Regions from separate parts of the Cellvibrio polysaccharolyticus genome, predicted to be linked through region 1. Evidence: predicted binding sites of a transcription regulator. Region 1 holds the regulator's gene; each other region holds the start of a gene.

Region 1 (4,569 bases):
CAGGGCATTACAACCTATACCGGTGACGTGCAATTTTCCCAGGGCAGCATGTCGATCAATGCCGACACCGTCATTTTTCATTTCAATACTGAAACCCAGAAAATTGACAAAATTCACGCCACAGGCTCACCGGTGCTCTACCAGCTGCAACCCACGGAAGACAAAGGTCTGATGCGGATTGAAGCCACCGAGGTGACCGCTACCTTTGATGGCAACCCGCAGCGGCGAATTTCCACCATCAATGCACGCGGTGTACCGGCGCTCTACCAACAGCAGCCCACACCGGACAAAGGCATCATCAGCGCCCGGGCGCAGAGCATTACCTACACCCCGTCCAGCCAGAGCCTGGCACTGGAAGAACATGCATCACTGGAGCAGGATGGTGCATCAATGAGCGGCACCCGCATTGTTTATGACCTCAACAAAGAGGTTATGCAGGCTGCAGGCGGCGAGAGCGAAGACCGCAAGCGCATTGAAATCATCATTCCACCGCAAACCATTCAGGAAAACTGATCAGGACTTATGGCTACTCTTTACGCTCGTAACCTTGCCAAAAGCTACAAAAAGCGCAAGGTCGTTATTGATGTCTCCCTGTCTGTCAGCAGCGGCACGATTGTAGGCCTGCTCGGCCCCAACGGCGCAGGAAAAACCACCTGCTTTTATATGATTGCCGGGTTGATTACCGCCGACAACGGCCGCGTACTGCTCGACGACAAGGATTTAACCCACCTGCCCATCCATGGTCGTGCACGCGCCGGTATCGGTTATTTACCCCAGGAAGCTTCGGTATTTCGAAAGCTGTCGGTAGCCGACAACATCATGGCAATTCTGGAAACCCGTAGCGATCTCGACAGAAAGCAGCGTCTGGCCAAACTGGACTCATTGCTGCAGGAATTTCACATCACTCACATTCGGGACAGTCTCGGCATGGCACTGTCAGGTGGCGAACGCCGCCGGGTGGAAATTGCCCGCGCCCTGGCCACAGAGCCCCGCTTTATTTTGCTGGATGAACCTTTTGCCGGGGTTGACCCCATCTCGGTCAATGACATCAAGCAAATCGTAAGACACCTGAAAGATCGCGGTATCGGGGTATTGATTACCGATCACAATGTGCGCGAAACCCTCGATATCTGCGAAACGGCCTATATCGTCAGTGAAGGTCACATTATCGCCGAAGGCACTGCCGAGACAGTTTTGGCCAATAACAAAGTGCGTGAGGTGTATCTGGGCGAGAATTTCCGCCTTTGATTGAAGATTTATTTGACGCCAGGGCCTTGACTTTTGCAAATAACACACAACAAGGCACAAACATTGCTTAGCCTTGTTGCTTGCGAGATCAAGGCTGTCTAAACTCTACTTCATCGACCACTGTTCTCGTCTAAGCAGGATCAGCTTTTTAAACGATGAAGCAATCTCTCCAGTTAAAGCTCGGTCAACAACTGACCATGACTCCGCAGCTGCAACAGGCCATTCGCCTGCTGCAGCTCTCCACACTGGATCTGCAACAGGAGATACAGGAAGCCCTCGACTCCAACCCGATGCTGGAGATGGAAGACAGCTTCGACAACCCTCCTGAATCCGCCGAAAAAGACGACCTTGATTACACACGCCAGGCTGAAATAGCCGCTGACCTGCCGGGTGACCGCCCGCTGAGTGATGCCCACTCTTCTTCGTCTGACAGCAGCGAAAACTTCTCTGATCACGACAGTGACTTCCGGGAAACTGACAGCTTCAATGAAAGCGATGGCTTTTCCGAAAGTGATGTCGTGGGCGAATGGAATGAATCCATCCCTACCGACTTGCCGGTAGATACCAGCTGGGATGACGTTTACCAGACATCCAGCTCCGGTAGCAGCAACTTTGAAAATGATGACAACGACTTCGAAAGCCGTCGGGCTGCGGTCGATTCCATCTACGACCACCTGATGTGGCAACTGAACCTCACGCCATTTTCCGATCGCGATTATCTGATTGCGCTGGCCATTATCGACGCCGTTGAACCTGGCGGCATGCTGTCGGTTTCTCTGGACGATATTTTTGAAGGCCTGGCTGCCGAACTGGAAGAGCTGGAACTGGACGAAGTGGTCGCCGTTCAACATCGCCTGCAACAATTTGACCCTTGCGGCGTTTGCAGCCAGAACCTTGCCGAATGCCTGCTGGTGCAACTGCAACAATTCCCGACGGATACGCCCTTCCTCGAAGCCGCCAAAACCATCTGCAAAAATTATTTGCCGCTGCTTGGCAGCCGCGACTATCGCCAGCTGATGCGCAAAACCCGGCTCAAGGAAAATGAACTGGGCCAGGCAGTTTTGCTCATCCAGGGGTTGAACCCCCGCCCTGGTGACATTATTGCCAGTGGCGATACCGAATATGTAGTACCGGACGTGTTTGTTGAAAAACGCGATGGCCGCTGGATCGTCGAGCTGAACCCGGATATCGCACCTCGCCTGCGAATCAACGCCAACTATGCCTCTATGGTCAAGCGCGCCGATTCCAGTAGCGACAACACTTTTTTGAAAGACAACCTTCAGGAGGCGCGCTGGTTTTTAAAAAGCCTGCAGAGCCGCAACGAAACCCTGCTGAAAGTTGCCAGCTGTATTGTTGAAAAACAACGCGGCTTTCTTGAATACGGCGCCGAGGCCATGAAGCCGCTGGTGCTGCACGACATCGCAGAAATTGTGCAGATGCATGAGTCCACTATTTCACGCGTAACCACACAAAAATTCATGCACACGCCGCAAGGCATTTTTGAGCTGAAGTATTTTTTCTCCAGCCATGTGAGCACTGAAGGTGGTGGCGAGTGTTCTTCAACCGCGATTCGTGCACTGATTAAAAAACTGATCAGCGCCGAAAATGCGAAAAAACCATTGAGCGACAGTAAAATCACCGACCTGCTGGCCGAGCAGGGAATTCAGGTAGCCCGTCGCACTATTGCAAAATACCGGGAGTCGTTAAACATCCCGCCGTCCAACGAGCGGAAATCGTTGATGTAATCGCACCGATCAGGAAACGTTATTTATTCTCAAATTTGAAGTTCAATGCGAACCAATAAAAGAGTAAATAATCAGATAAAAAGACGGATTGAAAAATCCATTGATATCGCCAACAAAGAGGAAGTATCCATGCAGATTACGATTAATGGCCATCACCTGGAAGTCACTGAAGCCCTTAAGCAGTACGTAGAAACCAAACTGGAAAAGCTGGATAACCACCACGACAAAATTACTTCTGTGCATGTCATCCTTGGGGTTGATCACCTCGATCAAAAAGCGGAAGCCACGGTGCACGTCAGCGGTAAGGATTTATTTGCTGATGCCGTAGAAGCGGATATGTATGCGGCCATTGATAAACTGGCGGACAAACTGGATCGCCAACTGATTAAACACAAAGAAAAATTACGTAGCCATCGTTAACCATGACAATCCCGGAACTGATTACGCCCGATCGCACCCTGTGTGCTATTGAAGGTGTTAGCAAGAAACGCACCCTGGAAATTCTCGCCAATACCATTGCACGCGCCGTACCCTCTATTAATGCCGATGAAGTTTTTCGTCGGCTGATAGCCAGGGAACGCCTGGGATCTACCGGCATCGGTTTCGGGATAGCCTTACCGCATTGCCGCATGGAATGCGGCAGTAAAGCGATAGGCGCCCTGATTACTCTGAAACAACCTATTGAGTTTGATGCAATTGACGGCCAGAAAGTGGATATTTTATTCGCTATGCTGGTACCGGAAAATGCTAATGCAGAACACCTTGATACCCTATCCTCTCTGGCTCGTTCGCTTAATGACGCGGGTTTTCGTGATTCCTTGCGCCAGGCGGACAGTGATCAGGCTCTCTTTCAGGCGGCTGTTTCATAATTTAACCGGCACCGGAATTTGCCGCTTGCCCTGAACGTTTTTTTTATTCATCCTGAGCCACGCCCTGGATAACCGGAGCCGTTTCAGGATTTCAGCGGATCTTTCCTTAATACGCCGAGCAGGATTTTACTATGCATCTCGTCATCGTCAGCGGACTGTCAGGTTCAGGAAAAAGTACTGCCTTGCACGTGCTGGAAGATGTTGGCTTTAATTGCATAGACAATTTACCGATCAGCCTGCTGCCACCCTTGATTGCCCAGATTCAGGCCCATCAAAATAATGAGCAGCGCTTTGCTATTGGTATTGATGTACGCAACGCCTGGCAAGATTTGACGGAATTCCCCGACGTTATCGACTCGCTGAAAACCGCCGGCATGACGTTTCAGGTGCTCTTTCTCGATGCGCAACCCCATGTGCTGGTGCAAAGATTCAGTGAAACCCGGCGCAAACATCCGCTGAGTGACAAACACACCAATCTGGCCGAAGCCATCGCTACAGAACAGCGATTGCTGGAGCCGGTGAGAGATAATGCGGATCAGGTGCTGGATACCAGCAACCTGAACTTGCATGAGCTGCGCGATCTGGTTAAAGAGCGCGTGGTAGGTCGCCACGAATCTACCATGGCGATTTTATTTGAATCCTTCGGTTTCAAACACGGCTTGCCGGTCAATGCCGACATCGTATTTGATATGCGCTGCCTGCCCAAT
Region 2 (4,569 bases), 690 kb from region 1:
CATGAACAGCGCCGGTGAAATGTTTGGCGAAGAACGGTTGTTGCGTTTATTTAATGACGTTAAAGCCGAGTCCCGCTTCGATCGGATATTACAGGATGTGAATCTTTTTGCCGGGAGTGAAAACAAACAGGATGATGTGTCATTGTTTGAAATTATTATGTCGGCGCCGCTCGACCCGGGTTCCCATGATCGGCCGGAGTCCAAGGCGATGACCGGGCGTTTGCATCAATGGCAACTGGCTTTTGAAATTCAGCCGGCCACGTTCAAGGTATTTGATCCATTACCGCTGCTGTTGCAAATTTTAATGGAAGTACCGGGGTTGCAAGGTTCTGCTACATCGCTTTACACCATTCTCGCCGAGCTTTATTCCAATGCACTAGAGCATGGTATTTTGAAACTGGATTCGGCCATCAAACAACAACCGGATGGTTTCAAAAACTATTATCAATTGCGCGAAGAGCGCTTGCAGCAACCGCATGAAGGCGCCTTTATTGCGCTTTCTTTTGATTGCTCGGCAGAACACCACGGCGGGCGACTGGTCATTCGGGTGCGGGATAGCGGTGACGGTTTTGATTATCACCGTGCGCCTGAGGCTGGCGATGCCAACCAGTGGAGTGGGCGAGGTCTTTATCTTTTATCAAAGCTCTGCCACGACATGAAGTTTCATGGAAATGGCAATGACATTGAAGTCCATTATGTCTGGGGCGAAACCGACAACCGCGAAAAAGAGGTCGACCATGTCCGTTAATACGCTTGATCGTGAAGTACTGACCTCATTGCGCCTGATTATGGAAGAGGATTTTGCCGCGCTCCTTAATGCCTGGTGGCAGGATGCGGGCGAAAAAATGGCACAACTGCACGAAGCCGTTCGCAACGATGATCACGATGCCGTGCGCCGCACAGCGCACAGCCTGAAAGGCAGTGGCAGTAATTTGGGCTTGCTGGCGCTTAACGCGGTTTGCCAGGAGATCGAATCAACCGCAACAAGCATGAACCTGGCCAGCGAGGCGACCGGGCACATGCTGGTAAACTTGCAGCAATCCATCAACGCATCCGCACAAGCACTACAGGAAGAAACCGGCGTCATATTAATCGGCGCGAATTTTTCAGGCTGACTCTCAGTTACCTGTCAACCGCCGGGCCGTTTATGGCGGATTGGCACTGCCTTTGCATTTTACCTTTCGGGTTTTCACGTCCCGCCTGTAGCGGCCAATCTTTGCCGCTGTGAGAGCGTGATCATTACACGAGAGAAGGCATGAATAACGGATCCGGTATTTCACAATCGACCGCCAACGCGGCATTTACCCGCGCCTCGAATACCAAAACAGCGGTAAGCGTAGATTTCGGCGGCGCAGGTAGTAACAACTCCTTTGAAAATACCTTGCAGCAGGCGCGGCAAAAAGTTGCCCGTTCAACGCAGGAGCGTCCAGCTCCCCCAAATCCTCGTGAGCCATCAACTCCCCGACCAGCGGCAGCTGCCGCCAAAGACAGCGCACCGCTGCGTGCCGAACAGGCCACTGAAAAAAGACCGGCAGCGGCGAATAAAAACGAACCGGACACGTCGCCTTCCAAACCCTTAACGACAGAAAATACTGAACTCGCCGCTGTGGAAGAAACCTCAACAGCCGCGCCCTTAACCGATGCCAGCCAGACAGCGCTGCCGCTTGAAGATACCGCCCCGGGTGTTTTACTGCTGGCTAACGGCGTTCCGGATCAGGTGGTTACCGACGAGACTGATCCGCTTGACGGGGAATCTCTGCTGGCAGAGGTTGATACGGAAGAACCACTGCCTGAAGAACTGCTGAAACCGGAAGAGGAAACAGACGCTCCGGTTGAGGAAGAACCCGTGGCTATTGCCGTTGAGACCGACGAGGCTGCGCCAACACCTCAGGTAGCCTTGCAAGGTGCGCCGGCCAATGCCCGGACAGATGCCGCCGCGAACACATCGGAATCGGCAGTGTTAACGGCCAACAAAGTCACCGTCGAGGCTGGCAAATCAAGCGGTGCGCCGGTAGTGGATGATTCCATTGCCGGCGCTGATGATGGGCTGCCTGCGGAAGAGGGCTTGCTTGCCAGGGCGAGCGGGTCGGCGTCGCGCACGTCGCTGCCCACTGATGCAAACACGGCTCCGCCAGCCGAAACGCGCACAGCACCTCCCACCACCGCAGTGATTGCTGAAACCACGCGGGCTGCAGAAAGCCTGGCGGTAACGGGGCGCGGTTTTACGGTGCAATCCCAGGTGGGTGTGCCAATGGGGCACCCGCAATGGAATCAGGCGGTGGTCAACCGCGTTATGTGGCTATCGGCGCAAAATCTGCCATCCGCTGAAATACGTCTCGACCCGCCAGAGCTGGGGCCGTTACAGGTGCGCATTCAGGTGCAAAATGACCATGTGCAAGTCAATTTTGTTAGCCAAAACCCCAATGTGCGCGACGTGCTGGATCAGCAAGCCAACCGTTTGCGGGAAATGTTTGCCGAAAATGGCATGTCGCTGGACGTGGGCGTTTCCGATCAGGCATTTTCCCGGCGCGATCAGGAACAATCCTCTGGTGGTGGCAATGGCAGCAATGCCGAACCCGGTGATGAAGAAGAGCAGGCCGCCACCGCTCGCATTATTCGTCTGGTAGATCATTACGCCTGACGCCAGTCCGTTATTTCTCCGTTATTGCCAATATCACTGTCGCCATTCAGGCCGTATACTGCGCTCCAACCCGATATTTTCCCGAGCTGGTTAAATATCGGGCTGGCATGGGTATTGCTGAACCCAATCAAGCATGATTAACGACGGGCTTTTGACATGGCAAAGGACACGGGCAAACCGGCAGACGGCGCAGCGCCCAAAGTAAATAATCGAAAAAAATACCTGATGATCGCGGTAGCGGCTATCGCTCTGGTCGGTATTTCTGTTGGCGGCACGCTGGCGGTGGTCGGGTTGGGCTCTTCGGATACCACGCCTGCTACACAAAGCGACGCGGCAGCCGTCAAAAAACCGGCCATCTATTACGCTCTGCCTCCTGCCTTTGTGGCGAACTTTTCCGTTGGCGGCCGCCAGCGGTTTTTACAAACCGACGTCGCCTTGTTAATTCGTGATGCCGATGTTTCCGCCGCGCTGGATTTACACAAACCTGCTATTCGCAATAGCCTGGTCATGTTGTTCAGCGCCCAGAATTTTGAAACCCTGCAAACTATTGAAGGTAAAGAGGCGTTGCGCGAACAGGCGTTGGCCAATGTGCAGGCAGTGTTGCAAAAAGAAATTGGTAAAGCCGGGGTAGAGCAGGTTTTGTTCACCAGTTTTGTGATGCAATAACACGATAAAAAATGGCCGCTGAGGCGATTGAAGGGTATTCATTGTGCAAGATTTATTATCACAAGATGAAATTGATGCGTTATTGCACGGTGTTGATGACGGCGATATCAACACCGATGCCGATCAGGACTCGGGTTCAGTTCGCTCCTATGACCTGACCAGTCAGGATCGGATTGTTCGTGGGCGTATGCCCACGCTGGAAATGATCAACGAACGTTTTGCCCGCTACACGCGTATCAGTTTGTTTAATTTGCTGCGGCGCACCGCGGATGTTTCGGTGGGCGGTTTGCAGATTCAAAAATTTGGCGAATACGTGCACACGCTTTATGTGCCCACCAGCCTTAATATGGTGAAGTTTCGTCCTTTGCGTGGCACGGCGCTGATTATTCTCGACGCCCGGCTGGTATTCAAACTGGTTGATAACTTTTTTGGTGGTGATGGTCGCCATGCCAAAATCGAAGGCCGTGAATTTACCCCGACAGAATTACGCGTTATTCAAATGGTGTTGAATCAGGCTTTCGTGGATCTTGCCGAAGCCTGGAAAGCCATTATGCCCATCAACTTCGAGTACATTAACTCCGAAGTGAATCCCTCCATGGCCAACATTGTCAGCCCCAGTGAAGTGGTGGTGGTAAGCACCTTTCACGTAGAGCTGGATGGCGGCGGCGGTGAAATTCATATCACTATGCCTTACTCGATGATCGAGCCAATCCGCGAAGTGCTGGATGCGGGTTTGCAAAGCGATAGCGATGAACAGGACGAACGCTGGGAAAAAGCACTGCGGGAAGATGTATTGACCGCCCGCGTTGATCTCGAATGCGATATCGCCCGTCGCGATATTTCGCTGCGCGATGTTGCCGCACTCAAAGCCGGTGATGTGATCCCGATTGAGTTTTCTGACGTACATGTCATTACCGCCAATGGGGTTCCTATGTTTCGTGCCGAGCTCGGCCAGCATAAGGGCAATCTGGCATTAAAAATTAACGACTTTATCGACAGAAGTCATACACAAAATATTACGGCAACCGGAGGAGTACCCGATGACAACAAATGATGACATTGATCAGGATTCCATGGCCGATGATTGGGCCGCTGCCATGCAGGAACAGGCAGCGGTGGACGCGATTGATGTCAGTCGCGTGCCATTGGACGAGCTGCATGTTGAATCGGAAAAAAATATTCACAACCCGGATCTGGATGTCATTCTCGATATTCCAGTGAGCATTTCCATGGAAGTAGGGCGCACCTCGATCACCATTCGC
Region 3 (4,569 bases), 2.4 Mb from region 1:
ACGCGCTGCCGCAATGGCTGCTGGAAGATCTCGCTACACAACAAATTTCGGCACCCGCCAGTTTGATTACTCCGCCGCTGGAAGACCCGCAAACCAATTCGCCGTTTGAGCTGACTACCGTCACACGTCAGCAAGCGGCCAAACACCGGGCGCAACTGATTATCAGCGGCACCATCAGCGATATGTCCATGACGCCGACCAGCGAATACAGCGGCCTTTACACCCGCGTTGTAAATGGCGCCCGCGATACGTTCAACCTTAAAAGTAGCAAAGACAAACGCCAGCGACTGTTCAGCCTGTATTTACAGCTGCGCGATGGCATCACCGGCGAACTGCTATTTGACAACACCTACCGCACCACCGGCATCTGGCCGGCGCGGCGTTATGGCGATATCGGCTTTGATTCCACGCGGTTCCGCCAGTCAGATTACGGCGAGCAAGTCTGGCAATTGCTGCAACACGCCCGCGATGAGCTGGTAACCGCCATTCGCTGCCAACCGCATGTGGCACCGGTCGAATTACGCGAGGGACAGGCGACGCTGGTGGTGCACAGCGGTGCCAACCACGGTTTGCGCAACGGCGATATTCTCAACCTCTACCAACTGAGCCAATACCCCATTACCGGCGTTTACCAGCATTACGATGTACGACTCATCCGTCAGGAAATACCGGTGCAACTGGTTGAGGTTTATCCCTCTCACAGTATCGCCCGCATAGAACAACGTGGCCCGCTGACCGGCCGGTTTGTGGCTATCTCCCCCTGATCGCCGTTATCCGACCAGCCGCTGCCGATTGCCATAGAGAAAATTTATCGCAGGCGCCCGAAAGCACGTTTTAAGCTGCCGGACGCCGGTTCCTGCGCACCAGGGCCACCGGCAGCATTTAATAACTATAACCAGGGTCGCTGCCCCTTCATCGGACACGTCATACCATGTCAATTGCACAACTCTCGATAACCTTCTTTTTGCAGATGTTCTTCATTTTGCTCACCTGCCGCACGGTGGGCTGGATAGGCCGAACATACTTTAAACAACCCCAGGTGGTTGGCGAGATGATCGCCGGCGTTATTCTCGGGCCATCGCTGTTCGGGTATTTTTTACCGGAAATTCAGGCGTACATTTTCCCACCGGAAAACAAAGGCACGCTTTATGTAGGCGCTCAATTAGGCGTTGGCCTGTACATGTTTCTGGTGGGTCTCGGTTTTAACACCGCACATTTCCGCAGTAACGCGCGTAGCGCCATGGCGGTTTCTGTCTCGGGTATGGCGGTACCTTTTCTGGTCGCCATCGCCATCACACCCTGGCTGATGACGGTGCCCGGATTGTTCTCCGATAGCGCCACCCGCTTTAACGCCACGCTGTTTATGGGTGCCGCTATCGCCATTACCGCCTTCCCAATGCTGGCGCGCATTATTCATGAACGCGGCTTGAGCCATACCCGGCTGGGTACTTTGACGCTCTCCGCCGGTGCCATTGACGATGCCGCCGCCTGGTGTGTGCTGGCGATTGTTTTGGCCAGCTTCGGTGCCGGCAGTAGTGTTGCTATTGCAGCCATCGGCGGCGGTATTTTATTTGCCGGCTTTATGATTTTACTCGGCCCGAAATTGCTGGCTCCGCTGGAGCGTCTCGCCGCCAAAGAACATGCTGAAGGCAAACCACTCAGTTCAACACTGCTCTCTATTGTGTTGATGCTGTTTATGTTGTCTGCCTGGGTTGCAGACTACATTGGTTTGCATGCGGTGTTCGGCGGCTTCCTGTTAGGCGCCGTCATGCCGCGCGGTGTACTGAGCGCCCAGGTAAGGGAAAAACTGGAGCCATTCGCGGTCGTGGTGTTGCTGCCGATGTTCTTCACCTACTCAGGCCTTAACACCCAGCTGACCATGGTCAACAGTATCGAATTGCTGGCCATCGCCGGTGTGGTTTTGGCGGGTTCTGTTTTAGCCAAATTTGGTGCCTGCTGGGCGGCGGCGCGTTTATGCGGTGAAGACAATCGCACCGCACTGGGCATTGGCGCACTGATGAATTCCCGTGGTTTGATGGAGCTGATTATTATCAACATCGGCCTGCAAGCCGGGGTGATTGGCCCTGCACTTTTCTCCATGCTGGTGCTGATGGCCATTGTTACCACGCTGATGGCATCGCCGCTGTTTGAAGCCGTATACGGCAAAAAGGCGCGCGCTTCCGGCGAGCTGGACGCAGTACCGCAACATTCCAGCAGTTAAACCTGCTTTGCTTCCCGGTATCTGCCTCTGTGCAGTTACCGGGAGTCTTCCGTAAGATTGTCTGCCCTTCACGATAACGCGCTGCCGCCCTTCAGTTACGCCGTTCGCCGGTCTCATTGCGATTCAGCAATCTCTTTCCAAAGGCAAAAAATTCTTCCAGCTTCAATCAGGTGCAAAAACCGCCTGGTCTGCACTGATGTGAAGCGATTCACTGACTGATTTTTCGCTGCAAGGTGCTTTTCTCTGGCGAAACAACCGGCAATGCCTTTTAGTTACTGACAAAACCATTTCTGGCACACCGCTTGCTAAATACCCTTTGTGTCGAACATCACTCGGCACGACAGATTGAGATACCGGCAATGGCGCCCTGACCGAAAGGTCAAGGCGCCTTTTTTTTGCTTAAAAAAACCGGAGAACCGTGGAAAACCATGAAAACAAATACAACAAATTCGTCCCTGCCGGTGCTGGCCATTGTTGGTAATGGCATGGTGGGTCATCACTGTGTCGAGCAACTTCTGGCACAGGGTGCGCTGCAACATTATCAAATCCATGTCTTCGGCGAAGAAAGCCGCAGAGCCTACGACCGGGTACACCTGTCCGAATATTTCAACGGCCGCGATGCAGAATCGCTGGCGTTGAGTGACGCGTCGCTGTATCAGGCTCCAGGCATCACGCTGTTTTCCGGCTTGCAGGTACAGGAAATTGACCGTACCGCCAAACAGCTGATTACCTCGAAAGGAAATTTCGCTTACCACACCCTGGTGCTGGCCACCGGTTCCTATCCTTTCGTGCCGCCCATTGAAGGTGCCGAAGGTGATGCGCGTCTGGTGTATCGCACCCTCGATGACCTCGACAGCATTCGCGCCGCTGCCAACGTTTCGCGCCGTGGCGTGGTGATCGGTGGTGGTCTGCTCGGCCTCGAAGCCGCCAATGCCTTACGCAGCCTCGGCCTTGAAACCCATGTCGTGGAATTTGCTCCGCGTTTGATGCCGGTACAGTTGGATGGCGAAGGCGGTGGCGCCCTGAAAGCGCGTATCGAAGAACTCGGCGTATCGGTGCATTTGAACAAAGCCACCCAGGCGATTGTTGCCGGCAACGAATACCGCTACCAGATGCAATTTGCCGACGACACCTTGCTGGAAACCGACCTGATTGTTTTCTCCGCCGGTATTCGCCCGCAAGATCATCTGGCTCGTCAATGCCATCTGGACATCGCGCCCCGTGGCGGTATCAGCATCAACAACGATTGCCGCACCAGCGATGAATCCATTTACGCGATTGGTGAATGTGCGGCCTGGAACGAACGCATTTTCGGACTGGTTGCACCCGGTTACCAAATGGCGAGAAACGTGGCGGCACTGCTGTGCCAGCAACCGTCTTCGCCTTTTACCGGTGCCGACATGTCCACCAAACTGAAATTACTCGGTGTAGACGTAGGCTCCATTGGCGATGCGGCGGGCAACACCCCCGGCTCACGCAGCTACCGTTTTATTGACGAAGCCAACGCCTGTTATCGCCGCCTGGTCGTTTCTGCCGATGGCAAAAAAGCGCTGGGCGCTATTCTGGTTGGCGACAACAGCTACTACGACACCTTGTTGCAATACGTGAATAACGGCATTGATTTACCCGCCGACCCGGCCGGACTGATTTTGCCAAGCAACAGTGCAACACCGGCATTGGGTGTTGATGCGCTGCCCGCCACCGCTACCATTTGCTCTTGCCACAACGTTAGCAAAGGCGCGATTTGCGATGCAGTTGATGCCGGTTGCCAGGACATTGCTGAATTAAAAAGCTGCACCAAAGCAGCCACCGGTTGCGGCGGCTGTGCGGCTTTGTTGAAGCAGGTTTTTGAACACGAACTCACCGCGCGCGGCGTGGAAGTTGATAAAAGTTTGTGCGAACACTTCAGCTACACCCGCCAGGAGCTGTACGACATTGTGCGCGTGGAAGCCATCGAAAGTTTTGATGAACTGCTCGCTCGCCACGGCAAAGGGCACCTCGGCTGCACCATTTGCAAACCTGCCGTGGGCTCCATTCTCGCCTCTTGCTGGAACCGCCCGATCATGAACAGCGCGCTGGTGCCTTTGCAAGACACCAACGACACCTTCATGGCCAACATGCAGAAAAACGGTACCTACTCCATCGTACCGCGTATTCCCGCCGGAGAAATTACTCCGGATGCGTTAATCGCCATCGGCCAGGTGGCCAAAAAATACGATCTCTACACCAAAATTACCGGTGGCCAGCGTATCGATTTATTCGGCGCGCAATTGCATGAACTGCCGGACATCTGGAGTGAATTAATTGCCGCCGGTTTTGAAACCGGCCACGCCTACGGCAAATCTACC
Region 4 (4,569 bases), 940 kb from region 1:
ACGGAATTGACGCGGGCTGATATTGATACTGAGCCGCATACCGCTTTGCCAAAGGCCTTTATCCTGCCAGCGCACCAGCGTTTTACACGCTTCTTCCAACACCCACTGGCCGACTTCGAGAATCATGCCGGAGGTTTCAAGCACCGGAATAAATTCAGCCGGCGAGATAAACCCTTTGGTTGGATGCAACCAGCGCAATAACCCTTCAGCGCCAACGATGTGCCCACTGGCTACATCAAGTTTTGGCTGAAAGTGCAATTCAAATTGTTTTTCTTCCAGGGCGCGGTGAAGGTCACCTTCCATCACCAGCTGACGGCTGACCTTGTCCGCCATCTCTTCATTGAAGAACTCAATAGAATCCCGGCCTTTTTCTTTTACCTGATACATCGCGGTGTCGGCGTAACGCAGCAGTTCGTGCACGGTATTATTTTTTTCCGGATAAACCACCACACCCACGCTACAGGTAACACGCAACTCCATGCCATCGCAGAGAATGGGTAATGATACGACAGAGCGAATTTTTTCGCTGATCTCGCCCGCTCGCAATGCAGCAATTTCGATATCCTGATCCAGCACGGTTAGCACAACCACAAATTCGTCACCGCTCAGACGGGCAACCAGATCTTCTTCACGCACGGTTTTTACCAGGCGTGTGGCAACTTCCTGCAACACTTTATCGCCAACCGGATGACCAAGAGAATCGTTAATGGTTTTAAACTGGTCAAGGTCGATAAACAACACCGCACCGAAATAACCGTGTCGCTCTGCCCTGCGCAACTCGTGCTCAAGCCGCTCCACCAGTTGCACCCGGTTAGGCAACCCGGTCAGCGCATCGTGATGCGCCATGTATTCCATTTTTGCCTGAGCATTTTTTCGTTCGGTCACATCGACCGATACAATCAGGGCGACTTTTTCATCGTAAAAGGCCAGCGGCATAATATGGGTTTGCAGGAACAGCTGTTTGCCGGTGGCGGTGATAAAGCGCTCTTCAATCACATCCAGCTCTTCATCACCCTGAATAACGCGATAATCGTTTTGCAGCATGGTATCAATTTCGAATACCGAATTTTTCAGCAATTGCCGCACGTGCAAGGTACGCATCTCTTCGCGGGAAAAACCCAGCTCATCGGCCAGCGCTTTGTTAGCGAACAAGTAATAACCAGCGATATTTCGGGCCCCGATCATCACCGGCAAGCTATCGATAATCTGTCGTAAATGCTCTTCACTTTTGCGCAGCGCCAGCTCTACCGCGCGGCGCTTGGCAAGCGATAACTCGACAATATCCAGCAATTCATTACTGCTTGAAACCAGCAGTGCCAGCTCATCCTTGCGATCGGGCGGCAGCGGAGTAAGCCGTTGCAAGCCAGGCTGATCGGAGTTGATCAGATTGATTTCACGGGCAATACGTGCGATAGGTTTGGTGAGCGTGAGATAAAAAACAAAGAACAGCAGCGACACCAGCAACATGTTGCGCAATACACCGGCCACCAGCGCATATTTGGAGCGGTTGTAAAAACCGGCTAACGCCTGATCCATATCCACCGAGAAACGGATGCTGCCAGCAATGCCATCGGTGTAGCCGGCAATGGGCAAATTGGCGCGGTATTCCTGAGTACCTTCGGTAATGCGATCGGTTAGCCAGCGGGTGGGCGAATGCTCGCGGCGTGAACTGCCCTGCGCGAGAATATTACCCACCTCATCGGCAATTTCTACTTCGTAAATAAATCCGTAACGCAGCAGGCCATTCACCACTTCGTCGGAGAGTTCATCGTCGAGTGTTTGCACCGAACGTGCTGCGGGCGGTGTGGCCACCTCAATAACCCGCTCAATCAGGCTGTCAAATTCCCGCTGCTGATTGTGGTAATCGAGGTAAAGCTGCACCGAGTTCATCAGAAAGCTGAGAACAAACGCAACGATGATGCCTATTTTCGCCAGCTGGAACGAAATACCATCAAAAAACGAAGGCGTGCCGGTTTTATTCAAAGGTGTAATTCCATAACAGAGTCCAGTTTTTTATCATATTTTTCTGGCTACACCGGTTCATCATCAAGCGCCCGGTCTGAGGAAATAATAAAAGGCCGATCCGGCGTAAACCGGCGGCCTTGTTGTTCGCATTCTGCACATCAGCGTAAGCATTACTGTATCTGGAATCCGTTGATAAATTGCACACCGCTGTCCGGTTTTACCGCCGCAAACAGATCCGAATCATCACTGGTGGCTGCCGCGGTAGCGTCGGTTTTCAAATTGATAAAGTCGAATAAATTCACATCAGCCATTTGCGATGGAATGATGTTTTTAATGGCTGAGAAAATGGTTTCGGTACGGCCCGGGTATTGTGCCTCCCAGGTGTGCAACATCTGCTTGACCACCTGCCGCTGCAGGTTTTCCTGGGAACCGCACAGGTTGCAGGGAATAATCGGGAAGCCTTTTTGTTCGGCAAAGTCTACCAGGTCTTCTTCGCTGCAATAGGCCATCGGGCGAATCACAATATTGCGTTTGTCGTCGGACAGCAGCTTGGGCGGCATGGCTTTGATCTTGCCACCGTAAAACAAATTCAAAAACATAGTTTCAATAATGTCATCACGATGATGGCCCAGCGCAATTTTGGTCGCCCCGATTTCATCCGCGAAACCATATAAAGTACCGCGACGCAGGCGGGAGCATAATCCGCAGGTGGTTTTACCTTCGGGAACCAGCTCTTTCACGACGCTGTAGGTATCCTTTTCAATGATATGAAAAGGTACGCCCAGCGCCGTCAGGTATTCCGGCAAGATATGTTCGGGAAAACCAGGCTGCTTTTGGTCCATATTGACGGCAACAATGTCGAAATGGATCGGCGCCGTTTTCTGCATACTGAGCAGTACATCGAGCATGGCGTAGGAGTCTTTGCCGCCCGACAGGCATACCATGATTTTGTCGCCTTCCTCGATCATGTTGTAATCGGCAATGGCGCTTCCAACAAGACGGCGTAACCGCTTTTGCAGCTTGTTAAATTCGAGGCGCTCTTTACGGACAGGAAATGCTTTCATAGTGATTTGCGTGACAACCGGATGTAGAGGAAAAACCGCCATTGTACGGTTTTTATGCGCACGGGGGAATGTCTCCGGCGGTAATTTCCCTTTGGCGGCAATAGTTTGCCACTCGCCGCCAATAGCCTCTCAAAAGTGCTCATTATTTGCCTCTTCACGGTCCAAATCGCCGTTTTGGTGCACTTTCCTCCTGGCACAACCTTTGCTTTCTCACTAAAAAGCACCCTCGAATCACGGGTTTACGCCCTTATCGGATCAGGTTATGTCATTCATCCAGGGTTTATTGACCAAATTTTCCAAACCTTCCTTTGCAGGATCCGGCAAATCGGAGCGCCCGCGGGTGGCACCCGTTTACCTGACACCCGGTCCATTGCTGGATCTGTTTGAACAGCGCCAGCGACTGGAAGTGTATTTTGAAGGCAGCCAACGCTCCTATCAGACGCTTATCCTATCCATTGATGATGAAAATGGCGTGATATGGTTTGATGATTTATTTCCGTCACAACGTTTACTGGAAACCGGCAGCCAGCTTGAATTTATTTATCGCTCCCGCGAAAAACAGCTGAAGTTCACCGCCACGGTGATTGCCACCGGCGAGCACCTCGGCATTCAAGGTTTTGCCATCACCTTTCCGCATAATCCTGTGTGGCATTCGCGCCGCGAATATCGACGCCTGAATTTGTTTGGAGCCAGCGCCCTGTCGGGCAAGCTGCGCGCCTTTAATGATGATGTTCGCTACGGCACCATCGAAAATTTGTCAGCGGGCGGCATGTGTATTCTGCTGGCAGGCTCGCTGGAAGACTTTTTTCAGCAGGGCGAAGAGCTGCCGCTGTGCGAATTTATGTTGAACGATATTCGCATTCAGGCGCGCGCGCGCGTCAGAGGATTGTCACCCAACCGCACGCCCTACCGAAGCACGCGCTTGCGATTGGAGTTTCTGACGCTTTCTGAAGAAAAGAGAGCAGTAATTGACGAATTTATAAACAAAAATTCCTCTATTAAAAATTTTCGTCAGCGGGCAGCCTGAGAACAGGAAACAAGGCTAAACTATTCGCGCTTCAGGCCGATTACCTTTGAAGGCAGCTTAATAAAATGCCTCTGTTTCCAGCGCTAAACGCGTAGCGTTCGCTGACTTTTGTAAGGATTTTTCCATGCGTAATAACGGTCCGATAACCGGTAGAGAAGTCTTCGTTTCGAATAATAATGAGATTGTTTCCTCAACCGACACCCGGGGAAATATTCAATTTTGCAATGACTATTTCTGCCAGATTGCAGGCTACACGCGCGACGAATTATTGGGCCAGCCCCATAATATTCTGCGCCACCCGCATATGCCTGCCGAAGCTTTCGGCATGATGTGGACAGCATTAAAGGCAGGCCGCCCCTGGATGGGTATGGTGAAAAACCGCTGCAAAAATGGTGACCACTATTGGGTGGATGCCTATGTGACCCCGTTGCGCGAAAAAGGCCAGATTTACGGCTACGAATCTGTGCGCGCCAAAGCCGACCCGGTTATCGTTAAACGCGCCGAGAAGGTCTA

Evidence for each region. Region 1 encodes sigma-54, which starts transcription at its own class of promoters, with help from an activator protein. Its sites were predicted from a motif close to TGGCACANNNNTTGCNNT; they were not measured.
Region 2: the regulator sigma-54 is predicted to act here: its motif matches at 2,745-2,762, upstream of C4F51_RS09315 (flagellar basal body-associated FliL family protein).
Region 3: the regulator sigma-54 is predicted to act here: its motif matches at 2,513-2,530, upstream of nirB (nitrite reductase large subunit NirB).
Region 4: the regulator sigma-54 is predicted to act here: its motif matches at 3,221-3,238, upstream of C4F51_RS10480 (flagellar brake protein).

The regions. Positions count from the first base shown of each region.
Region 1 is NZ_PRDL01000001.1:1,498,163-1,502,731, reverse strand. It holds gene lptA (lipopolysaccharide transport periplasmic protein LptA) at 1-513, shown strand, start outside; gene lptB (LPS export ABC transporter ATP-binding protein) at 523-1,248, shown strand; gene C4F51_RS06415 (RNA polymerase factor sigma-54) at 1,404-2,993, shown strand; gene hpf (ribosome hibernation-promoting factor, HPF/YfiA family) at 3,123-3,413, shown strand; gene ptsN (PTS IIA-like nitrogen regulatory protein PtsN) at 3,416-3,862, shown strand; gene rapZ (RNase adapter RapZ) at 3,994-4,569, shown strand, end outside.
Region 2 is NZ_PRDL01000001.1:2,184,048-2,188,616, forward strand. It holds gene C4F51_RS09300 (ATP-binding SpoIIE family protein phosphatase) at 1-748, shown strand, start outside; gene C4F51_RS09305 (Hpt domain-containing protein) at 738-1,115, shown strand; gene C4F51_RS09310 (flagellar hook-length control protein FliK) at 1,256-2,641, shown strand; gene C4F51_RS09315 (flagellar basal body-associated FliL family protein) at 2,798-3,307, shown strand; gene fliM (flagellar motor switch protein FliM) at 3,351-4,361, shown strand; gene fliN (flagellar motor switch protein FliN) at 4,348-4,569, shown strand, end outside.
Region 3 is NZ_PRDL01000001.1:3,934,618-3,939,186, forward strand. It holds gene C4F51_RS16620 (flagella assembly protein FlgT middle domain-containing protein) at 1-764, shown strand, start outside; gene C4F51_RS16625 (cation:proton antiporter) at 932-2,221, shown strand; gene nirB (nitrite reductase large subunit NirB) at 2,650-4,569, shown strand, end outside.
Region 4 is NZ_PRDL01000001.1:2,441,801-2,446,369, forward strand. It holds gene C4F51_RS10470 (putative bifunctional diguanylate cyclase/phosphodiesterase) at 1-1,983, opposite strand, end outside; gene ttcA (tRNA 2-thiocytidine(32) synthetase TtcA) at 2,136-3,029, opposite strand; gene C4F51_RS10480 (flagellar brake protein) at 3,292-4,056, shown strand; gene C4F51_RS10485 (methyl-accepting chemotaxis protein) at 4,181-4,569, shown strand, end outside.